One region of the Aeromonas sp. HMWF016 genome, then DNA from elsewhere that is predicted to be linked to it. Evidence: riboswitches for the same ligand, from Rfam matches in the RefSeq annotation. Region 1 holds a riboswitch; each other region holds the start of a gene.
What was found. Region 1 has a riboswitch for cyclic di-GMP ahead of AACS24_RS20030 (glycosyl hydrolase family 18 protein). Riboswitches for the same ligand answer to the same signal wherever they lie in the genome.
Positions count from the first base shown of each region.

Region 2: it holds a riboswitch for cyclic di-GMP, as region 1 does, so the genes downstream of both, gbpA (N-acetylglucosamine-binding protein GbpA) here and AACS24_RS20030 (glycosyl hydrolase family 18 protein) in region 1, are expected to answer to the same signal.
Region 3: it holds a riboswitch for cyclic di-GMP, as region 1 does, so the genes downstream of both, lafK (lateral flagellar response regulator transcription factor LafK) here and AACS24_RS20030 (glycosyl hydrolase family 18 protein) in region 1, are expected to answer to the same signal.
Region 4: it holds a riboswitch for cyclic di-GMP, as region 1 does, so the genes downstream of both, AACS24_RS08045 (immunoglobulin-like domain-containing protein) here and AACS24_RS20030 (glycosyl hydrolase family 18 protein) in region 1, are expected to answer to the same signal.

Region 1 covers NZ_CAWNWX010000114.1:89,397-95,370, forward strand. Annotated here, with positions in the region: gene AACS24_RS20025 (M66 family metalloprotease) at 1-1,491, opposite strand, end outside; gene AACS24_RS20030 (glycosyl hydrolase family 18 protein) at 1,564-4,164, opposite strand; cyclic di-GMP riboswitch class I at 4,271-4,358, opposite strand; gene AACS24_RS20035 (hybrid sensor histidine kinase/response regulator) at 4,559-5,974, opposite strand, start outside.
Region 2 covers NZ_CAWNWX010000035.1:41,386-47,359, reverse strand. Annotated here, with positions in the region: gene AACS24_RS05100 (M3 family metallopeptidase) at 42-1,886, opposite strand; gene AACS24_RS05095 (methyl-accepting chemotaxis protein) at 2,175-3,857, shown strand; cyclic di-GMP riboswitch class I at 4,122-4,207, shown strand; gene gbpA (N-acetylglucosamine-binding protein GbpA) at 4,273-5,694, shown strand; gene AACS24_RS05085 (transporter substrate-binding domain-containing protein) at 5,863-5,974, opposite strand, start outside.
Region 3 covers NZ_CAWNWX010000082.1:127,090-133,063, reverse strand. Annotated here, with positions in the region: gene lfhA (lateral flagellar biosynthesis protein LfhA) at 1-1,727, shown strand, start outside; cyclic di-GMP riboswitch class I at 1,925-2,012, shown strand; gene lafK (lateral flagellar response regulator transcription factor LafK) at 2,262-3,524, shown strand; gene lfiE (lateral flagellar hook-basal body complex protein LfiE) at 3,536-3,862, shown strand; gene fliFL (lateral flagellar M-ring protein FliFL) at 3,880-5,628, shown strand; gene fliGL (lateral flagellar motor switch protein FliGL) at 5,615-5,974, shown strand, end outside.
Region 4 covers NZ_CAWNWX010000054.1:7,894-13,867, forward strand. Annotated here, with positions in the region: gene AACS24_RS08035 (TatD family hydrolase) at 1-724, shown strand, start outside; gene hemB (porphobilinogen synthase) at 728-1,744, shown strand; gene AACS24_RS08045 (immunoglobulin-like domain-containing protein) at 1,909-4,104, opposite strand; cyclic di-GMP riboswitch class I at 4,159-4,244, opposite strand; gene prlC (oligopeptidase A) at 4,669-5,974, shown strand, end outside.

The DNA of each region.
Region 1 (5,974 bases):
GCGTCCATCGAACGGTGGCTGGCACTGGTCATCCAGACAGGCATCCTCATTGGTGCGGGTCGGCGAGAAGTTGGGGATGAAACGGTGTTTGTCACTGTCCCAGCCCCAGCTGGAGTTGAGCTGATCGGCACTGCGATGAACCGAGCCACGGAAACCATCCACATAGTGGCCAAGGCCGAAGTTATGGCCCACTTCGTGGCTGAACTCGTTGCCAAGGGAGCTATCCAGCGTGACGATGCCACCGCCACCGGAACCTCCGTGCACCTGAACCCCATTGGCATACTTACCGCGGCTGTTGTGCGCCGTCAGCTGGGCCACCACAAAGGGATGGCTTCCCTCCCCTTCACCGGCACTACTGTTGATGCCGTAGTTGGCATTGTCGATACCGTGGGAGATGAGCTCCTTGCCGATACGCTGACGCATGGTGCCGCCATGCCAACCCCCTTCGCTCGGGTCAAAATCGGTCAGCAAGGTGCCATTGGGCAGCATCACCTCAGGCAGGGAGAGCGGCGCATACTGACTGACGATCAACCGGCTGGCCGGGATGGTCTGGAAGTATTCGCGATGGGCCTCCTTGTCATTGGCAAAGGCAAAGCGATCCCGTGGCGTGGTGAGCATGCCGATGTCAATGGTGTGCAGCAGCAGCTCGCCGGGGGCGCCGACCCTGATGTCACGCAGTTCACCCGTGAGATTGCCCTGACGAATGGAGAGGTTCAGCCCGGGCTGGATCCACTCGGCGGGCAGCTCACCGCTCCAGGTATCCGGGGCATAGGTGATGCGGTTATTCTCCAGCTCCCCCTCGCGGAACCACTGCCCCTTGGCAAACTTGAACTGCAGGGTCTGGCCACGGGAGATCGTCACCTGCCGCTCGCCATAGAAGATCGTCGAGTTGTAGCCGGCGCTGGAGCGCAAGCGCACCATCTTGCCCTCCAGCTCCGGGCTCACGGGCAGGTAGATATCCCGAACCCAGCGGCCGTCAGCGGTCTGGATCTCCACCAGCGCGCGACCGGTCAGCCGCTCCTTGAGGAAGGCGCCGCTCTTGTCGCTCAGTTTGGCCAAATCAGCACTGCTGCTGATGACGGCAGTGCTGCCGCTCTCCGGGACGAAGCTCACCCCACCTTCGGGAACCCCCGCGAGGTGGTAGACCGTCTCGGGCAGTGCCGATGGCGGTGACAAGGTCAGGGTGCCAAGCAGCTTGCCGCGGCCGTCGCGGGCCTCCACAGCCATGGGAGTCACCCCATCTGCCTGGAGCGGTTGCACCAGCAGCAGGCTCTTGCGCAGGCTGGTCAGGATGGGTTGGCGATCCCCCTCCTTGGGATGGGACGGCAGGATCTGGCTCTGGGCAAACTGCACTCTGGCAGCCAGGCTGCCCGCCAGATCACTTTGCGGTGTCGTGTCATTGAATATCAGGGGCGCGCTGCCAGCAGACAAAGGGGCTGCCGCCAGCGTCGCCATAATGAGGCCGGCTATCGGGGTCATGTATGTAGTCATTTATTTTCTCGTGTTGATGGCTACCGGGAAGGAGGGGCATGTCGCCATGCCCCTGTCATCAATCGGGAGGTATTACTTGCAGCTGGCGGCGCCGACATCCTGCCAGACCGCAGCCTTGCCGGGCTCATCACCACGGGTCCAGTACTGGGCCTTCCACTGGCGACCGTTGTGGTTGGTCAGGTCACCGCTGTTGTAGGCGACATTGGCATCCCACCCCAGTTGCACCTTGCTCAACAGCGTCCACTGATCGGCAGTGCGGCTCGGTTCGTTGCCCTGAGTCCAGTACTTGGCCTGCCACACCAGCTGGTTGTGGCTCACCTTGTCACCGCCGTTGTAGACCTTGCTCGCCTGCCAGGCAGGCCAGTTGGCGGCATCCGGATCGGTGGCCGAGCAACCGCCACCGCCGCTGACCGGCTTGACCGTCAGACGGGTGGCGGCACTGGCATCCAGCGCACCGTCGGAGACGGTGAGGCTCAGGTCATAGGCGGTATCGCTGGTGACGTTCGGGCCGGTGACGACCAGGGTGGCACTGTTCTGACCGCTGGCGGTGAGGCCGGCCGGTACAGTCCACTGATAGGTGAGCGGATCACCGTTCGGGTCAGATGCGGTCGCCTTGAGGGTCACCTGCTTGCCGGACTCCACGGAAGCGGTAGCCGGCAGGCTCACCAGTGGCGGCAGGTTGGGCTGCGGCGCCTTGTTGGTGACCACTACCTGATCGCGGGCGGTGAGGTTGTGGTCGTCGGTCACTGCCAGCTCGAACACCAGATTGATGTCGGCGGACACGGCGTCCAGCACCACACGGGCCTTGGCCTGAGTGGCATCCAGCAGAGCAGCCTGTGGGCCAGAGACCTGCTTCCAGCTATAGGTGAGAGCGCCATTTTCCGGGTCGTGAGACGCGGAGCCGTTCAGCGTCACCTCGGTCGGGCCGGTGACACTCAGATCGCTGCCCGCGTTGGCCACCGGCGGCTTGTTGGCTGGCGGAGTGGTTCCCTCGCCGTGACCCAATCCCTCGTGCATGGCATTGAGGATGTCGCCGTTGTCGGCATCGATCTCCCAGGAGAAGAGGCCACCCAGCTTGTTGGCCAGCACATACTGCCCCTTGGCCTTGACCGAGCGGTCGTTGTCATAGGTGATGAGATCGCCGGTCGAAGCCTTGAACAGATAGGGAGCCTCGGCCACATCGTCGTAGCTCTTCTCCCAGCCGCTGCCCATGCGGTTGTTGACGATGTCACGGTAATCGACCACGCCATCCTCCCAGGTGCCTTTCACCTTGCCGGTCGCCTTGCCGGTGAAGGGGTTGTTGCCCTGATAGCCGCTCACGCCAGTCCAGCCACGGCCATACATGGCGGCACCGACCACCAGCTTGCCGGGGTCAACCCCTTGCGCCAGCATCAGGTTGACCGCTTTGTCGGTGGTGTACTTGGTGTTGGGATCCCAGCTCGCCGCGTAGAGGTTGGTCTGGTGACCCAGCTCGGTATTGCTCCAGGCGCCGTTGTAGTCATAGGTCATCATGAAGATGTGGCTCATGTACTGCTGGACCGCGCGGTAATCGACATCTTCAATCTTGTCGTAACCGGCGCCGACAGCGGAGGTGAGCTCATACTTGCGACCAGTCTGCGATTCCAGCTCGTCGAGCATGGCGCGCAGCTCCTTCATCAGGGTCACATAGGTTGCGCCATCGCTCGGGCTGCCCAGTTTCGGGTTGGCGCCCTGTCCGCCCGGATACTCCCAGTCGATGTCCACGCCATCGAAGAATTTCCAGGTCTGCAGGAACTCTTTGACCGAGGCGACGAAGGTATCGCGCTTGCTCTTGTCGCCGAGGAAGTAGAAGGGATCGGAGAGGGTCCAGCCGCCGACAGAGGGGAGGATCTTGAGGTCGGGGTAGGCCTGCTTGAGCGCCATCAGGGCGCCGAAGTTGCCCTTGTAGGGCTCGTCATAGGCGGTCAGGCCGCTTTGCGGCATCTGGACGGCAGCCCAGGGATCGTGGATCGCCACCTTGAAGTCGGCCCGGCCGGCACAGGCTCTCTGCAGTGCCTGGAAGCTGTTGCCGTTCTCGATCTCCTTGAGGCTGTCATTGATGCCATCCCCGCCGCAGATGGGGGTAAAGCCGTAGAGGATGTGAGTCAGGTTCTGGGCCGGGATCTTGTCCACGGTGAACTTGCGCCCGTAGACGCCCCACTCCACGTAGTAGGTGCCGACCACCTTGCCGGACTTGTTGGCGTAGGGCTTGTTGTTCTCCTGCAGCGCAGCCTTGAGCGGCGCCAGGTGGCTGCCGTCGGTATCGGCGACCACTATCTCCTTCTTGTCGGAGAGAGTGCAGCCATCGGCATTGCATAGGGCCACCTGCATCTGGTAGCGGCCCCCCTTGTTCACCTTGAATTTGGCGGTGCCTGCCGCGGCGGCGGGGCCTGACCACACCTCCTTGCCATCGAGCAGCACCTTGGCGGTCTGGCCAACGTCACCGCTCCAGAGGTTCCAGCTCACCTCCACATCGGCGGCATCTTTCACTTTGACCAGATTGTTGTAGGAGGTTGCCGCCTGATCGACTTCGACAATGGCGAACTTGGTGGGGCCCCAGCCGATAGTGGGTTTACCGGGCGCAGCCGCATAGGCGGCAGAGGTACAGAAAAGACCGACCGCAAGGGCCAGCATGGTTGGTTTTGGACTTGGCATTTGTTGTATTTCCCTATTTCGTTATTGTTTGCAACGAAAAGGGCGACGCGCCTGACAGGTAACGCAGACAGCAGTGCTCCTCCTTGGCAAAAGGAGCGCAACAACCTGTGGTGGCCCCGCTATCTTAGGTACTGCTGACCCTTAGACCGGAAGCTTTGCGTCCCGGCCTTTCGACCGGTTTGCCCTTAACACACTTCATTCGCGACAAGAAAAATCGCACACCGACTATAGGGGGGCGATTTGCGAAGTGCTACCTAGTAAAAATGACAGGTGATGGGACTCGTTTCAGGGGAACTGGCTCGATATGGTGAGGATTATTCTGACATCAGCCTCTATCCTTCCCCTTTCGCGCCACTCCCCTCCCTCGAGCATTTGATTAATTTTGTGAGCTGGCTCACTGCACCGGCAACAACAAGCTGTTCATCAAGGCGCGCAGCTTGAGCGGTTTGACCGGCTTGCTGATGTAGCCGTATCCCCGCTCGCGGATCTGCGCCTGCAACTCGCTCTTGCGATCGGCGCTGATGATGATGCCCCCCAGCTCGTCACCACACGCCTGCTGCAGCGCGGCAATGGCCTCCAGCCCGGTCTTGCCGTCGTCGAGGTGATAGTCCGAGAGCACCAATCGCGGCACAAACCCTTCTGCCACCAGCGCCTCGGCATCGACCAGATCAACGGCGCAGCGCACCTCGCAGCCCCAACGTCCGAGCAGGGTGCTCATGGCGATCAGAATATCCCGTTCGTTGTCGATGCAGAGCACTCTGACCCCCTCCAGCTGGCTGTCACGCACCACTGGCGCCGCCAGCTGATGGGCCGTGACCGGCCGGGTGGCCAGATTGAGTGTCACCGCAAAGACCGATCCCTTGCCCGGCCAGCTCTGCAATGTGAGCTGGTGACCCAACACCAGCGAGATGCCGCGGGCAATGGCGAGCCCCAGACCCAGACCTTGCTCCTTGGCGGTGCGGGAGTGATCGAGGCGGGAGAACTCATCGAAGATCGCCTCCTGCTTGTCTTGCGGAATGCCGGGGCCGTTGTCCCACACTTCGATGCGGATCTTGCTCCCCAGCCTGCGACAGCCGAGCAACACCCGACCGCCCGGGTTGTAGCGAAACGCGTTGGTGAGGAAGTTCTGCAGCACCCGCCGCAGCAGCCGCACATCGCTGTGCACCGCCAGCTTGCTCTCCACCACCGAGAAGTGGATCCCCCCCGCCTGTGCCAGTACCCCGAACTCCGCCTTCAGGTTGTCGAACAGATCGTGCAGAGCGAAGTCGAGTTTCTTGGCCTTGAACTTGCCCGCCTCAAGGCGCGAGATATCGAGCAGATCGCTGATGAGATCCTCGGTCGCCCCCAGCGCATCGTCGATATGGCGGGCGATCCGGGCTGGCTCCTCTTCGGCAGGCAGCATCTCCAGCAGGGAGGAGGTAAAGAGCTTGGCCGCATTGAGGGGTTGGGTCAGATCGTGGCTGACCGCAGCCAGAAAACGGCTCTTGGATTGATTGGCCCGCTCCACCTGCTGGTTGACCAGCAGCAGCTGGCGGTTGAGCTCGGAGAGCTCGCGGGTACGCTCGGCGACCCGCGCCTCCAGATGTTCGTTCGCTTCGCGCAGCACCCGCTCGGCATCACGGAATGGCGTGATATCGGTAAAGGTCATGACAAAACCGCCTGCCGGCATGGGATTGCCCTGCATCTCGATCACCCGCCCATCGGGACGTTCCCGCGCCGAGATATGGGCACTGCCCCGTTTCATAAAAGCGACCCGGCGCGCCACATGCTCCTCGATATCGCCGGGGCCGCACAGCCCCTGCTGTGCGTT
Region 2 (5,974 bases), on a different contig from region 1:
GCCAAGAGTGCCCCCGGCTCAAGAACCGGGAGCATTCCAGCTTACGCAACTGGGGCTCGTGCGCTGTGGCTCAGGATCCACGCCTCGAAATCGGCCAGCATACGGGTTTCCGACTCACTGTTGTCGGCGATGATCTCGGCGCCGTGTACCACCCGGATATGGGCATCGAGCGGGCGTCCCTCGCCAGCCGCGGGACGCTGCTGAGCGGCGGCCATGCAGGCTTGCGCCTGTTGCCACGCTTCGGCGGCGCTCAAGTTGCACGCCTCGGCCAGCGGCACTGCGCTGAACCCCTCGCCAGTCAGGCTGCGCAAAGTCTCATCGTGGGTCATGCCGTTGCCCGGCCCCCAGTAGTGGGCGGCCAGATCCGGCCCGATACGCGGGTTGTCGGTGAGGTAGCCATCGCGCTTGAGGAAGTAAGCGCGGGTCTGCTCCACCGCCATCAGCGCCAGCAGGTAGCCGTGATAGGCGCAGGCCGACTCCTGATTAAGGAGGTGCGGAATGGCCAGCAACGGGCGCGGGCTCTCTACCCCGAGGATCTTGCGCTCCCACTTGCGGGCCAGCGCCAGCACCGCCTCGGGGGTGCGTTCAGCCTCATCCATTGCGTAGAGATCTCGCTCGAAGTAGGCCACCAGCGCGATCTGGCGTTCGTTAAAAGCGCGAAACGGCTGACGCGCTTCGATCATTTCCTTGATAAGCGCATCTGGGATCGACTCTCCTGCCGCATTTCTGGCGTAGCGTTTGAGCCAGTCGGCATCGTCCAGCAAGCTGTCGCAGAACATCGACTGGGTCTCGGCATAGGCCATCGACGTGGGCGGGAACTCTTGGGAGAAACAGGGCGCGTTGCCGGTGACATTGGCAAAGTGCGCAGCGTGGCCCCCCTCATGAAACAGGGTGTTGAGGCCGCTCCAGCCGCTGCCCACCTGCACCGGATTGGCGAGGCTGGTGAAGTTGACCACCGCAGGCACCCACTCCCCTTTCTGGAAGAAGCTCGGCACCGGGCCGTGGCAGAAGCCGTTCTCGTATTTCCCCTCCCGGGTCAGCAAGTCCAGCGTCAGGGTTGCACCGCGATACTGGATGCCAAGTCGGCGGAAGCTCTCGACCCAGTCCCGCAGCGCCCGCAAGAAGGGCACATAGGGGTCGAGCTGGCGGGTCACGTCGCCACTGACGAAGTAACGCAGGTTGTGGGGCAACAGGGCCGCCTCCCCCTTCACCGCTTTCAGCTCGACGAGGCTTTGCTGCAGCCGGGCATCGGTGCGGACAATGAAGTCATCGAGGATGGCGAACAGCTGATCCGGGCTCATCTGTTCGTTCTTGCGCACCTTGTAGGCGAAGTAGTCGCGATAGCCCATGGCGTGGGCAAAGCGGTTGCGCAGCGCCACCACCTCGAGAAAACCGTTGCCGACCACCCACTGCTCCAGGATGTGGAACATGGCGATGGCGCTTTGGCGCACAGCCTCGTTCGGGCTGGCGGCCAACGAGGTGCTGGCGGCAGGCAGGCTGCCAGCCACCTGCTGGCCCTGCTCATCCAGCAGGGTCAGTTTCAGCCCTTTGCGGCGGGCAAACAGATCCGCCTCGGCGGCCACCAGCTGGTCCATCAGAGCGGCGGCAGCGGGATCCTCGATAACGTTGCACTCGAAGAAGGCGATCCAGCCCGCCAGACCCCGTTTTAACTCCTCATCTTCGGCAAGGGCGTACATCTTGCGCAGTTCCGGCAACCGCTCCGGATTGGCGCAAAAGGCCTTGTAGGCCTGCTCGGCTGCGGTAAACCCGGCCTGATCGTCGCTGGTGCCCATGTAGGTGGCCCAGAACAGATCCTCCTTGCATCTGTGAGCCTGCAGATAGTCGCGATTGAGCTGGTCAAAATACTCTCTGGCAATCGAACTCATAAATTCCCTCTTGTCGCAGGAGCGCTCCGGATGGCCCCTATTCTGGTTGGTGAAATGCCAAGCTATTCACATTTTTCGGCAAATTGAGCGAAGAAACCCTTTTCAGCATGTTACCCGAAAGCGGGCAGTAACCTCTGCTGACTATACTGATGTTAAAACGCTCATTTAAAGAGGCTCGCCAAGCCACTGAAAGTAAATGAATTGTTAAATGAGCAATTGAGCAAGAGAGATAGAGGCTACCGCTGTATCGAGCCACCATAACATCAACGGGATAACGAGGGTTTAGTCATGTTCAAGCTCGGTGATATCACCGTGAGCCGCAAATTGATCTTGCTGCTCACACTTGCATTTGTCGGTTTCGTGTCACTGCTGCTCATCTCCGCCAACGCACTCCAGCGCAATCTGATGAGTGAACGGGAAGCGCGACTCAATGCCGTGCTGGGACAGGCCATGAGCCAGATCCAGTTTCTGGCCAGCACCCTGCCGGCAGAGCAGGCACAGCAGGAAGCGCGCAAGCTGCTGACCAACATGCGCTTTGATGGCAACAACTATTTGTTCGTCATCGATGAGAGCCGCAAGATGCTGGTGCATCCCATCCGGCCCGAGCTGGTCGGCCAGACCATGGGAGAAGGTTCGGGCGCCACCGCAGGGCAGTTCTGGTTCCAGATGGTCGACATCGCCCGTGGTGGCAAGCAGGGAACCCTGCAATATATCTGGACCGGCCCGTCCGGGGAAACCGCTGACAAGCTCTCCATGGTCTCTGGCTATCAACCCTGGGGCTGGATCCTCGGCACCGGCATGCTGCTGCAGGACATCCACCAGACCATATGGGCCCAATACATGAAGATGGGCAGTGCCACCGCCATCGTCATTGTGCTGATGGGACTGCTGGGCTGGCGCATCACCCGCTCCATCGTCTCCCCGCTCAACCAGATCAATCACGCCATGCAGCGGGTCGCCAGGGGCGATCTGGTGGTTACCATTCCGGTGCAGGGCAAGGATGAGCTGGGCATGGTGGCACGCTGCACCAACCAGAGTCTCGATGCCATCCGCCACGCGCTGCTGGAGGCAAGCCAGGGGGCCCGCAACGTGGCCGATGCCGCTCTGCGCATCGCCGCCTCCGCCGAGCAGACCAATCAGGCGGTCACCAACCAGCGGGATCAGCTGGCCCAGCTCGCCACCGCGATGAACGAGATGAGTACCACCATCTCTGACGTAGCGGGCCATGCCGAGAACACAGCGCGCGACACCCAGGAAGCAACCGGCGAGGCCGGCCTCGGCAACCGGGATGTGCACGCCAGCGTGAACGGTATCAAGGCGCTCGCCAGCGAAGTGGAGCAGGCGACCCAACAGGTCAATCAGCTGAAAGAGGGGGTCATGCAGATCGGCGAGGTGACGGCTGTCATCAGTGCCATCTCGGATCAGACCAACCTGCTGGCCCTCAACGCCGCCATCGAGGCAGCCCGCGCCGGCGAGCAGGGCCGTGGTTTTGCCGTGGTAGCCGACGAGGTGCGCCAACTGGCCAGCCGCACTCGCCAGTCCACCGAGGAGATCCAGAGCACCATTGCCCAGTTGCAACAACGTGCAGTTAGCGCTGCCAATGCCATGGATGCCAGCCGCAAGCTGGCGGAGAGCAGCGTCGATCAATCCCAACAGGCGGGCCAGGATCTCACCCTGATCGTCAACCACATCCAGCATGTGAGCGACATGGCGACCCAGATCGCCACCGCCGCCGAGCAGCAGAGCATGGTGGCGGAGGATATGAACCGCAACGTCAGCGGCATCAACGACTCGGCGCTGGAAATGTCACAGTCGGCATCGCAACTGGCGCAGGAGAGCGAGCTGCTGGCCGGTCTCTCCCGCAGCCTGGATGAGCGGCTTGCGGTGTTCAAACTGGGCAAGGAGTCCTCCACTGCGCCGATGATGGCCCCCGTATCTCCCCCCTCCGGCGAGCAGCGCGCCCGTCATTGATGGCGTCAACCCGTGTCGCCTTGTCACCCAACCTGCCAGCTCAGCTGGCAGGTTTTTTTACGCCGACAACACGCAAGAAGCATGCACCTTATCGGCATATTCAACGGCATTCGACGCCATTCATAAATAAGATAACAATTTAAAAACAGTCAGTTAGAATGATTCATGTGCCGTTGAACGGTGCATTTAAACATTTAACTTCAAATAATTAATCAATGCGGTACACAATGCTGATGGCCAAACATTTGGCCCATCAGTAACCATCTAGTCATTTGGCAAACTGACCGAAAGGTCGGGACGCAAAGCCTCCGGTCTACAGACGTTTTGTCCAGGATAGCGGGGTTGCCACACGCAAGTGTGCATCGGGGAACTCCCCGGCCAACTGACTGCCCACATCTATCGAACAGAGGAATGTATGGCAGCAAAAATCCAACTCAATCACATCGCAGCGGTGCTGGCACTGCTGACCAGCGGCAGCGCCCTGGCTCATGGCTACATCAGCCAGCCCGAGAGCCGCAACTACCTGTGCAAAACCGGCGGCAACAGCCAGTGTGGCGGCGTGCAGTGGGAGCCCCAGAGCGTGGAGGGCCCCTCAGGCTTCCCGCAAACCGGCCCGCAGGATGGTCAAATCGCTTCGGCGGGCAGCCCGCGCTGGAGCGAGCTGAACATCCAGACCAGCGATCGCTGGACCAAGCGTGACGTGCAGGCAGGCCCCTTCGCCATCAGCTGGACCTTCACCGCCAACCACGTCACCCGCAACTGGCGCTACTACCTCACCAAGCAGGACTGGAACCCCAACCAGCCGCTCACCCGCGCCTCGTTCGACCTGACCCCCTTCTGCGTCATCGACGGCAACATGGTGCAGCCGCCCAAGCAGGTAACCCACAACTGTATCCTGCCGGAGCGCACCGGTTATCAAGTGATCCTCGGCGTGTGGGAAGTAGGCGACACCAGCAACAGCTTCTACAACATCATCGATGCCAAGTTCAAAGATGGCAGCCAGCCGCCGCTGGAGTGGAGCCAGGCAGGCACCATCTACCCCTCCATCGACCTCGCGGTGGGTGACAAGGCGATGACCCGGGTATTCGATGCCAACGGCGAGCGCCCCGAGTTGCAGACCGTGCTGACCATAACCACAGCCGAGCAGGGCCAGAAGAACAGCTGGGCCCACGCACTCGCCAGCAAGATCAACGCCGAGCAGAGCCTGATCCACGCCGGCCAGCAAGGAGCCGATGGCCAGTTCAATCCGGTCTACGGTATGAACCCCGTCTATCTGAAGCGAGACAGCAAGCTGGAACGGGTCGAGATTGACCTGCAACAGCTGCAACCGCCGGTGGTGGACAGCATCAGCGTCAGCGGTCTGGCCAGCGACTATGTGCTGGACAACGGCAAGGCAACCCTCGATTTCACCGTCACCGCGCAGGGCGATCTGGCCGTCACCAACACCCTTTATGACCATGGCGGCGTTGCCAAGGGTGAAAGCAGTGCCGACATCAAGGAGAGCAGCCACACCTTCACCATGGCGCTGGAAGGGCTCAAGGCAGGTCACCACCAGCTGGTGATCAAGGCCACCCCGAAAGCGGGTGGCGAGACCATCCAGCAGACCATGGATCTGATGTTCAAGGAGCAGAGCAGCGGCGAATACGACTTCGTCTTCCCGAACTCGCTCAAATCCTATGCCGCCGGCACCAAGGTGCAGCAGCCGAAAAATGGCAAGGTCTATCAGTGCAAGCCCTTCCCCTACAGCGGCTACTGCCAGCAGTGGACCACCACCGCTACCCAGTACGAGCCGGGCATCGGCTCCCACTGGCAGATGGCGTGGGATGAAGTGCACTAATCCACGCTTGGGCACATAAAAAAGGGCGTCCTCTCTAGCAGGGGACGCCCGGAAAAATCAAACCTTACGGTTTGCATACCAACGGAACCAAGACCTCACTCTTCACTTACTTCACTTACTTCACTTACTTCACACACTCAACACACTCTTCGAAACAGGGTTGGTCCATTAACCCTGCCATTTTCCTCCTTCGACGATGACATCATTCGGATCGGTATCAGGGCTCAGCTTGTCACGCACATACTGGTCATAGAGTTTCAGCAGGTACTTCTCTTCCCCC
Region 3 (5,974 bases), on a different contig from region 1:
TGGTCTTCGTGATCCTGATGATCATCAACTTTGTGGTTATCACCAAGGGTGGCGAGCGGATCTCCGAGGTGTCTGCCCGCTTTACCCTGGATGCGATGCCGGGCAAGCAGATGGCCATCGATGCCGACCTCAATGCCGGCACCATGGATCAGCATCAGGCGCGGGCTCGACGGGACGAGATCGCCCGTGAAGCCGACTTCTACGGGGCGATGGATGGTGCCTCCAAGTTTGTGCGCGGTGATGCGATTGCCGGCATGCTGGTACTCATCATCAACCTGGTTGGCGGCCTTGCCATCGGTATTTTCCAGCACGCCCTGCCGGTTGCCGAAGCCTTCCAGCGCTATGCCCTGCTGACCATTGGTGATGGTTTGGTTGCCCAGATCCCCTCGCTGCTGATGTCTACTGCTGCCGCCATCATTGTGACCCGGGTCAGCGATGAAGGTGAGATGGCGGATCAGGTGGGTGACCAGATCCTGGCTTCTCCCCGCGTCATCTATACCGCCGCCGCCATCATGCTGGTACTGGGGCTGGTGCCGGGCATGCCGATGCTGGCCTTCCTCAGCTTTGCCGCCGTGCTGGCCTGGACTGGCTGGAGCGTGAGCAAACGGGTGGTCAATACTCCAGATCTGGATGCCGCGCAGGAGCTGGCTCGCCAGATTGCCCAGCCGGAACCACAAGGGCTGGAGTGGCAGGATCTGCCGCCGGTCGATACCGTCGCCATCGAACTGGGCTATCGGTTGGTCCCGCTGGCGGAAGCTGACAAAGGTGCCGAGCTGCTGGCTCGGGTGCGCGGCATTCGCAAAACCCTATCGGAACAGTACGGTTTTCTGCTGCCCGAGATCCGGGTTCGCGACAATTTGCAGCTGCAGCCCGATCAGTACCGGATCAAGCTCTCCGGTGTGGCACTGGCGTCCGGCAATGTCGATTGTCAGCGTCTGATGGCCATCAGCAGCGGCGAGACCTATGGCTCGCTGGATGGCGAGCTGACCCAGGATCCTGCATATGGCATGAGCGCAGTCTGGATTTCACCGGAAAACAAGGCCAAGGCATTGAATCTTGGCTATTCGGTGGTGGATTCGGCAACGGTGATTGCGACCCATGCCAGCAAGCTGCTGCGTGAGCAGCTTGATGCCCTCTTTGGCCATGACGAGGTGGGCAAGCTGGGGCAACATCTTGCGGCCCAGTCGCCCCGTCTGGCGGAAGAGCTCAATCTGGCCCTGACCCAGATGCAGCAGTTGCGAGTTTTTCGGCAATTGCTAAAGGAACAGGTCAGCCTGACGGATATACGCACGGTGGCGACGACCCTGCTCGATGCCAGCGAGCTGACCAAGGATCCCGTGCTGCTTGCTTCCGATGTTCGTTGTGCCTTGAAGCGCCAGATTGTGAGACAGGCGATCGGTAGCCGTGATGTGCTTGCCACCTTCACGCTCGATGACCGTCTTGAGCAGACCCTGCTGGCGGCTATGAACCAGTCGCAGCAGCAGGGGAAAATCCAGCTGGACAGTTTTCCGGTTGATCCGCAACTGCTGGCACAGCTGCAGCAAAATATGCCGCTGGTTAAAGAGCAGCTGCAGCAGCAAGGATATGCCCCGGTACTGGTCGTGATGCCACAACTTAGACCCTTGATCGCGCGTTATGCCCGATCTTTTGCAAAAGGTCTCAAAGTGCTCTCATATAATGAAATACCGGAAGAGTTGAGAGTGGAGGTTATTGGTACGCTAGGCTGAAACAGGGCTGCCATGTTAATAGGCAAATGGGAAGAATATATTCCGCCTATCTACTTGAATTGTAATTGTAAGCCGTTATGATGTGACTGTTTTTGACGCATTTGGTCGTCAAAGATAAATAACAAATATAAAAATTCGCATGTGTCACTCAGCAGTCACCACTAATTTGGTGCTGTCTTGTCCAAATACGGGCAGTCGCATGAAAAAGGCAAACTGAACTGAAAAGTCAGGACGCAAAGCCTCCGGTCTAAAAGCAGGAATGCTCATGATAGCGGGGTTGCCAAGGCCATTGTTACCGCCTTGATATAACACTGGTTTGATGCAGGTGCTCGTTAGAAGTGCCTGCGTACCTGTGCGTCTTTTATTTCGGCATTTCAGTTCTGTTGATTGTTTTATCCACAATCACGGGTTCGGGTTCATATGCTTTCGGATGTATCTATCAAAAAAAGCTCAAGACCAGCCAGTCTTGGGAAAGATCCCCATTTATTGTTAATCAGCTCATCTATGGTCGATGGGAACGATATTGAAGGAATATTGGCTGCACAGGGATATGCTGTTTCCCGCTGTGACTCTATTCGCAAGTCGAGATTAATTCTCGGCAGTCGTTCCGTTGATTTAATCCTGCTCGATATGGATCTCATGACCGAAGTAGGTCCTCAATTGGTGCATGATTTTAGCGGCATTGATTGCGTGATTCTGGTTAATGAGCGTCAGGCCTATCTTGCGGCAGAAGCGATGCGAGCCGGTGCCATTGACTACATCATCAAGCCCTTCGGGGGGCAGCAGATGCTGGATGTGGTGAAGGGCGCACTGCGTCTGCGGCAGGCCATTCCAGACCTGATCGCGGTCTCGACCATGAGCCTGCAAGTGTTGCAGCTTGCCCGCCGGGCAGCCAAAACGGCTGCCACCATTCTTATCGGCGGTGAGTCGGGAACGGGCAAGGAGCGTCTGGCGCGTTACATCCACGAGATGTCCAGCCGTGCTCACAAGCCGTTTGTCGCCATCAACTGCGCCGCTATTCCCGAGTCCATGCTCGAATCCATTCTGTTTGGCCACAACAAGGGGGCCTTCACCGGTGCGACGGGTTCGCAGCCCGGCAAGTTCGAGCAGGCGCAGGGCGGAACCCTGATGCTCGACGAAATCTCCGAGTTGCCCCTGTCACTGCAGGCGAAGTTGTTGCGAGTTTTGCAGGAGCGTGAGGTGGAGCGCCTCGGTAGCCATCAGACCATCGCGCTGGATGTGCGGATCATCGCCGCCAGCAACAAGGATCTGCGTAATCTGGTGGCTGCCGGCCAGTTCAGGGAAGATCTCTTCTATCGCCTCGATGTGTTGCCGATGAACTGGCCGGCACTGCGCGAGCGTCCTGATGACATATTGCCGCTGGCTGAATATTTCATCGAACGCTATGCGCCTCAGCAGGGATATCGCCTGAGCGAGAGTGCCCGCAAGCAACTGCTGGCTTATCAGTGGCCGGGCAACGTCAGGGAGCTGGATAACGTCATTCAACGTTCATTAATCATGGCTCGCGGATTGCATATTCAAGCGGTCGATTTGATGCTGCCCAGCTATGTCGCGGAACCCGAACATGAATTGGCGGAAGTCCTTTCCGCCCCGGAAGGGTTGAGCGAGACGCGTCGGCACGCAGAATTTCAATTTGTACTAGAGACCTTGCGCCGCTTCCGTGGCCATCGTACCCGCACGGCAGAAGCGCTCGGGATGACCACCCGGGCTCTGAGATACAAGCTGGCGGCGATGCGTGAGCAGGGCATTGATATCGAGCAGCAGCTTCAAAACTAAGGGATAACGGCGTGAAGATTGAAATGATGTCATCACAGGCAACGCTTTTGCAGCAGATGCAGGAGATGCAACGAGTTGCCACTCAGGCTCCTTCCATCGAATCCAACGATCTCTCAAATGTGTCATTCAGCGACGCCATGCGCGACGTTGTCGGCAGAGTCAACGAACAGCAGAACATGGCTTCAGCCATGATGACGGCTGTTGATGCCGGCCAGAGCGATGATCTGGTCGGGGCTATGGTGGCCAGTCAGAAAGCGGGTCTCAGCTTTTCAGCCCTGATGCAGGTGCGCAACAAGCTGATGACCGGTTTTGACGACATTATGCGCATGCCGCTCTGAGGTAAGTGATGACTGAACTGGTAACGTCCCCGCAAGGGGCTTCGGATTCCTTCAGAACACGCGTGCAGGAGGGCCTTCGCAACTGGCGCAGCCTCTCCCGTGACAATAAATCGATCCTGACCATTGCCCTGCTGGCTGCCATCGTTGCCGGCACAATCGTCGTCATTCTGTGGACGTCCAGCAAAAACTACGTCCCCCTGTACGGCAAGCAGGAGCTCTACGATACCGCCAACATCATGGAGATGCTGGAGAAGGAGCAGGTGCCGTTCCGGCTGGAGAAGAGCTCTGGCCAGATCCTGGTGCCGGAGAATCAGCTGGCCCATGTTCGTATGGCCTTGGCGGCCAGAGGGGTGAGAGCGGCCATGCCGGCGGGTCTGGAGGGGCTGGACAATGTCACCGGCCTCGGCACCAGTGAGTTTATGGAGGGGGCCCGTTATCGCCACGCGCTGGAAGGCGAACTGGCGCGCACCATCATTTCGCTGGATGCGGTGCGCAGTGCCCGCGTCCATCTCGCCATTCCCAAACGCACTCTCTTTGTCGGTCGTGACGAGGAGAAACCGAGTGCATCCGTCATGCTCGATCTGCAACCTGGGCAGGCCATGGAGCCCGGCCAGGTCGAGGCCATTGCCAACCTGGTGGCAGGCAGTATCTCTGGCATGAAACCGGGGGCGGTCACTATTGTCGATCAGGCTGGCCAGCTGCTGAGTTCCGAACTCGGTGACAAGGCCGGTTTTGGCAAGCAGAGCGTGCAGCAGATGGAGTATGTGCGCAAGCTGGAGCAATACATTCGCCAGCGTGCCAGCGACATGCTCTATCCCATGCTGGGCACCGGCAACTTCCGGGTGCAGATCGCCGCAGACGTCAACTTCAATGCGGTGGAGGAGACCCAGCAGCAGCTGGATCCACAAGGGGTGGTGACCAAGGAGTCGAGCAAATCGGACAAGACCATTGATGCGCTGGCACTGGGTATCCCCGGCGCTCTGTCCAATCGTCCTCCCGAAACGGCGCCCAAAAATGATCCTGCGACCCAGAATCAAACCGCAGCCACCACCACGGAAAATCAGAAAAATGACTCCCGCACCGAGCGGCAGGAGGTCAGCAAGCAGTACGAAAACAGCCGCACCATAGTGCATACGCGCTATCAGCAGGGACGGCTCGAGAAGATGAACGTCTCAGTACTGCTCAATCATCAGAGCGCCCCGAAAGGTGGCTGGAATGATGAGCAGCTGGCACAGATACGGCAGATGGTCGAGCGTTCGGTGGGCTTTGATGAAACCCGCGGAGATCAGATCAGCCTGCAAGTGTTCGACTTCACCGGTGCAGCGCCGATTGCTCCGCCCGAATCGAGCTGGTGGGAGACCCCTTACTGGCAGGATTCGCTCCGTTATCTGGTGGGCGGTCTGCTTGGTCTGACGCTGGTCTTCTTCGGTATCCGCCCGTTGGTGAAGCATCTGGTTCGTACCCAACAGGCGCCGGATGAAGAGGCGCTCTCTGACGAGCTGGATGATGAACAGGAGCCGACCGTGGGTCTCTCCATGCGGCGGGATGATGATGTTGCCCTGACGGCGCCGCCGATGAGCAATGGTCTGATCCGTTCCGACAACGAGCGGGAGCCGCACTTCTCTTCTCTGGATCTGGAGGCATTGCCGGAGCCGGGTTCCGAGCTGGAAGTACAACTCAAGCATCTGCAGTTGCTGGTTGACAAAGATACCGCTCGGGTAGCGGAAGTGGTGAGAGCATGGGTAAGTGGCAATGAACAACGTTAACCTGAACCAGAAAGCCGTCGACATCGATATCGACAACCTTGAGAAAGCGGCCATCCTGCTGTTGAGCATGGGGACCGAGGCTGCTGCCAAGGTGATGCAAAAGCTCTCCCGCGATGAAGTGCAGCGCCTTATCTCCAAGATGGCGGGTCTCTCCGGCGTCAGTTCGATGGAAGCCCGATGGACCTTGCAGCAGTTCTTCAACCAGTATCGTGAACAGAGCGGGATCGGCAGCGCCTCCCGCGAATATCTGGAACAGACTCTCGACCTGGCCCTTGGTCAGCGTCTCTCCCGCAGCCTGCTCGACAGCCTCTACGGTGATGTGATGAGTCAGGATATCCAGCGGTTG
Region 4 (5,974 bases), on a different contig from region 1:
AGCCCGCGCTCGCGCCGCCGGGGTAGAGGCCCTGATCCTGACCGGTACCGATCTGGAAGGCAGCCACGAGAGCGCCGGGTTGGCCGCCCGCTGGCCGGGCTACTGCTTCTCCACCGCCGGGGTCCATCCCCACGATGCCAAGAGTGTCGATGAGGCGACCCTGCCCGCCTTGCGCGAGCTGGCAGCCTTGCCGCAGGTGGTCGCTATCGGCGAGTGCGGCCTCGACTACAACCGCGATTTCTCCCCCCGTCCGGTGCAGGACGCTGTGTTCGACGCCCAGCTGGCACTGGCCGCCGAGCTCGGGATGCCGGTGTTTCTCCATTGCCGCGATGCGCACGCCCGTTTCATCGAGATCCTCCATCCCTGGTTGCCGAAACTACCGGGAGCCGTGCTGCACTGCTTCACCGGCTCAGACGAGGAGCTGGACGAGTGTCTGGCGCTGGGGATGCATATCGGGGTGACCGGTTGGCTGTGCGACGAGCGTCGCGGCCAGCTGCTGCGCGAGCAGGTGGCCCGCATTCCAGCCGGCCGGCTGATGATCGAGACCGACGCCCCCTATCTGGTGCCGCGGGATCTGAAACCCCGCCCGAAACGCAACGAACCTGCTTTTTTGCCGCACATCGCCCAGGTGGTGGCGGCCTGTCGTGGTGAAGCGCCCGAGGCCTTGCTGGCCCACACCCGGGCCACTTCCGCCGCGTTCTTCCAACTTCCTCTCCAGGAGTGATTCATGGCTACAACTCTTCCGGGCGCCTTTCCGGGCCGCCGCCTGCGCCGTCTGCGCAAACATGATTTCAGCCGTCGTCTGGTGCGCGAGAACGTACTGACCGTCAACGATCTCATCTATCCGGTGTTCGTGCTGGAGGGGGAGAACCGTCGGGAAGCCGTTCCCTCTATGCCGGGGGTAGAACGTCTCTCCATCGATCTGCTGCTGGAGGAAGCCGCTGAACTGGTGGCGCTGGGCGTACCTGCCATTGCCCTGTTCCCGGTCACCCCGCTGGAGAGCAAGAGCCTGATGGCGGAAGAGGCCTACAACCCGAACGGACTGGCCCAGCGCACCGTGCGTGCTCTCAAGGCCCGCTTCCCGGAGCTGGGGGTCATCACCGACGTGGCGCTCGACCCGTTCACCACCCACGGTCAGGACGGCATCATCGATGACGAAGGCTATGTGCTGAACGACATCACCACCGAGATCCTGATCAAGCAGGCGCTCTCCCATGCCGAGGCTGGCGTCGATATAGTCGCGCCGTCCGACATGATGGATGGCCGCATCGGCGCCATCCGCGCTGCACTGGAAGAGAACGGCTTCATCAACACCCAGATCATGGCCTACTCTGCCAAGTACGCCTCCTGCTACTACGGCCCGTTCCGTGATGCAGTTGGCTCTGCCGGCAACCTCGGCAAGAGCAACAAGGCTACCTACCAGATGGATCCGGCCAACAGCAATGAAGCCCTGCACGAAGTGGCGCTGGATATTCAGGAAGGGGCCGACAGCGTGATGGTCAAGCCGGGCATGCCCTATCTGGATGTGATCCGTCAGGTGAAGGATAAGTTCGGCGTGCCGACCTTCGCCTATCAGGTGAGTGGCGAGTACGCCATGCACATGGCAGCGATCCAGAATGGCTGGCTGAAAGAGAAGGAGTGCATCATGGAGTCCCTGCTCTGCTTCAAGCGGGCCGGTGCTGACGGCATCCTCACCTACTTCGCCAAGCGCGTGGCGCAGTGGCTGAAAGAAGATGCCCGTTAATCCGGGTTGAAGAGATAAACGAGAGGGGGAGCCGATGGCTCCCCCTCTTTGTTATGGCTGGCTGATTACAACTTGGTCCAGGCATCGCTCCAGGCAGTGCCGGTCGCGGTTGATGCATAGTGGCGGAGGGAGCCTGCGGTTCCCTCTTGGTTATGACCGGCTGATTACAGCTTGGTCCAGGCATCGCTCCAGGCAGTGCCGGTACCCGGTGCATAGTGGCTGGTCGAGCCGCCACACCAGCCGCTGTAGGGCCAGGGTTTGCACTCGTAGTTGCCACCGGCATTGCTGACCCGATCACCGGCCTGATAGCTGGTGTTGGGGGCGTAGGCCGGGTAGTCACCATCGTTGCCGCCGTTGTCGCTCTCTTCAGCCAGGGTGACCGGGAAGCGCTGTACCACAGGCTGCTGGCCATCTGCCAGACCGTTGATCACCACTTCATAGCTACCATCGGTCACATTGCTGCCTTGCAATACCAGTGCGCTGGTACCGTTCACCAGACTGGTAGTGTTGCCATAGCTGCGGCCGTTCTGCTCCAGCGTGGCAGAGATCTGCACCGGGTTGGCGGTGGTGATGTTGAAGCGGATGGTGACCTGACCGTTGACTATGGTGTAGTCGGAACCCATGGCGCTGACGGTGAAGTCGCTGCTGCCGATCACCGGCGGCTTCTCGCCACCATCGCAGTCGCTCTCTCCCTGCAGACGCCAGACGCCCCACTCACCGGTCGTACCCGGCTCATCGTTCTGGGTCCACCATTCGGCGCGCCAGCTCTTGCCGTTGTGGCTGACGATGTCGCCGCCGACGTAGGTCTTTTTGGCATCCCAGCTGTTCTGACAGATGGCGCCCTGCTCCCTGACGGTCACGTTGCGCTGCTGGGTGACGCGCTGGCCTGCGCTATCGCTCACCTGATAGGTGAGGGTGTAGCGGCCGACCTTGCTGCTGTCGACGTTGCCGCTGACCTGAATGTTGGCGGTCAGATCGCCATCTTCCTCATCATGGGCGCTGACGCCGGCCATGGCGTTGAACGGCGTACCGAGCTCGATAGTAGTGTCCGCAATACCGGTAAAGACCGGCTTCATGCTGTAGACCTCGACGGTGCGAACCTGCTCGGTAGTCTGGTTGTCGCTGTCGCTCACCTTGTAGGTGAGGGGATAGAGGCCGATACGCTGGGTATCAACGCTCCCTTCCACCTGGATCTGGCTGGTCAGATCGCCATCTTCCTTGTCACTGGCGCTGACGCCGGCCAGCGGGTCAAAGCGGGTGCCGTGCTTGACGCGGGCATCGCTCAGGCCACTGAACACCGGCTTGCCGTTCTCGTCCGGCGGGGTGATGTTCTGCTCGTGGATGAAGGGGCCGTAGCTCTTGATGAAGGCTTCGTTGTAGGCCTGACCGGCCGCGCTGCGACCCATGTCCCAGTTAATGGACCAGGTCATCACGCCGCGCAGGGGCTGACCCTGACTCTTGAGGCGGTTGAAGGCGTCGAAGAGATCCTGTGGATTCTTGACGTAACCGGTGGCGGCGGCATCGATATTGGTCGGGATACCGAATACCAGCTTGTCGTGGGGGATCTTGTAGTAGCCGCGACTGCCGTTGATGAGAGAGTCCGCCATGTAGTAGATGAACTCCTCTTTCAGGGCATCGTTGTTCTGGGCGATCCAGCCTACCCCGTCGATCCAGATGCCGTCGCCCCCCTGGTTGTAGAACTGGGGGTTGATCCAGTCGTAGTAGCCTTCCAGCGCCCGCAGATAGGGGGTATAGAGACCGCTGGCGGTCAGGTAGGGGAATTCGGGCGCCATGGTGATGAGGAAGTTTTTCCCCTGCGCGCGGTAGTGGTCCTTGACCAGCCGCAGGGCAGCCGGGATCACGGTCTGGTTGTTGGCGGCAGTGATGGCGGACTGCTCCAGATCGATGTCCAGACCGTCGAAGCCATAGGTCTCCACCAGACGGATGATCTCGTCGGCGAAGGCCTGCTCCTGACCGGTACGCAGCTCGATATGGGCATCGGCACCGCCCAGCGCCAGCAACACGGAGCGGCCCTGGCTGTTCAGCAGGGCAATTTGCTCGATAAACTGGCTCTCGCTCATGCCGGTAGCCGGGTCGAGCTTGAAGGTGGGGATGGGATCGCTGCCATACACCTTCATGAAGGAGACATCGACCACGTTGTATTGCGGATTGACTTGGTCGAGCTTGACGCAGGGAGCGGTACCGCCCTGATAGCCAGAGCCACCGCACCAGTTGTGCCAGTAACCCACGACGACTCCGGATTGGGGATTGACCATGGCCTGACCGGCCGAGGCGGCCTGCGCCATGGGGGCGCCCATGCCGAGCAGACAGCCCAGCAGGGATAACTTCAATTTGTTCATCTTGATATCTCCATACAGTACAAACGGAGCGTCCAGCTATGGCCGAACGCTCCCGGGGGCAGCCCCGCTGTCATAGGAAATCTCCCTTAGACCGGTGGCTTTGCGTCGTGCCCTTTCGGTTCACTTTGCCTTTTTCACCCGTTCTCCGTGCGGCACGGAGAATCAAGTGACCTGAGTAACAGGCTGCTTATGATATGCACTTAAAAACAAATTAATCAACGTATGTGCATGATTTGTTTTAGTTATTAACTTATTGATTAATTATTTTCCAAGCATGGAAAGGGCCGGTGATAGTCTGTTGTGATGTACTCCTTTGTTGATTGGATTTGGTCTGCTCCCTTGTTGTTCGAGAGTTGAAAAAGCCGTAAAAAGAGCAAAAAAGTACCGATTATTCATGCTGTTGCCGTCCAGTGTCTGGCAGAGAGGTGTTTGAGCTCACAAAGAGGGGAAAACCGTGCCGACAGGCGGATTGAAGCTTGATTATTGCGTGACTTGGCCACATGTTAGAGAACCATGAAGAGCTGCTAAAGCGGTCTGTTCAAGACCAAACAAGAGGTAACCGGGATGAATAACCCTTTGCTGTCAATGGATTCGCTGCCCCCTTTCAGCCAGATCCAGCCTGATCATGTACAGCCCGCCGTGACGCAGGCCATCGCCGATTGCAAACAGAAGATCAAGGATGTGCTGGCGCACTCCGAGCCCCACACCTGGGACAGCCTGATCGCCCCGCTGGAAGAGGTCAACGACCGTCTGGCGCGGATCTGGTCACCGGTCAGCCACCTCAACTCCGTGCTCAACAGCGAACCACTGCGCGCGGCCCACGATGCCTGTCTGCCGCTGCTCTCCGAATTCCAGACCTATGTCGGTCAACACGAGGGGCTCTATCAAGCCTATCTGGCGCTCTCCGAGAGCGATGATTTCCCGCGGCTTGGCGGCGCCCAGCGCAAGGAGATCCAGAACACCCTGCGCGACTTCCGCCTCTCCGGTATTGGTCTGCCTGCCGAGGCGCAGCAGCGCTACGGCGAAATTCAGGCCCGCCTCTCCGAGCTGGCTTCCCGCTTCAGCAACAACGTGCTGGATGCGACCCAGGGCTGGCACAAGCTGGTGGCCGATGAGGCTGAGCTGGCCGGTCTGCCGGAGAGCGTGCTGGCGGCGGCTCGCCAGATGGCCGAGTTCAAAGGCAAGGAGGGGTGGCTGTTCACGCTGGATATTCCCTCCTACCTGCCGGTGATGATGTATGCCGACAACCGCGAGCTGCGGGCCGAGATGTATGAAGCCTTCACCACCCGCGCTTCCGATCAGGGGCCCAATGCTGGCAAGTGGGACAACTCCGCCATCATGACCGAGCTGCTCACCCTGCGCAGCGAGCTGGCCCGGTTGTTGGGCTTTGCCAACTATGCCGAGCTGTCGCTGGCGACCAAGATGGCTGACAAGACCAGCCAGGTGGTGGATTTCCTCACCGATCTGGCGGCCAAATCCCTGCCGCAAGGCAAAGCAGAGCTGGAAGAGATCCGCGCCTTTGCCGCCGAACAACACGGCCAGAGCGAGCTGGCAGCCTGGGATCTCGCCTACTACGCCGAGAAGCTCAAGCAGCACAAATTCTCCATCTCCGACGAGCAGCTGCGCCCCTACTTCCCCGCCAACAAGGTGGTGAAGGGGTTGTTCGAAGTGGTCAAGCGGGTGTTCGGCATGAAAGTGCGCGAGCGCCTCGGCATCGACACCTGGCATCCGGATGTGCGCTTCTACGACATCTTCGATAGCGAGGACGAACTGCGTGGTAGCTTCTATCTCGATCTCTACGCCCGCGAGCACAAGCGGGGCGGAGCCTGGATGGATGTCTGCCTGGGTCGTCGCTACCGTCAGGATGGGT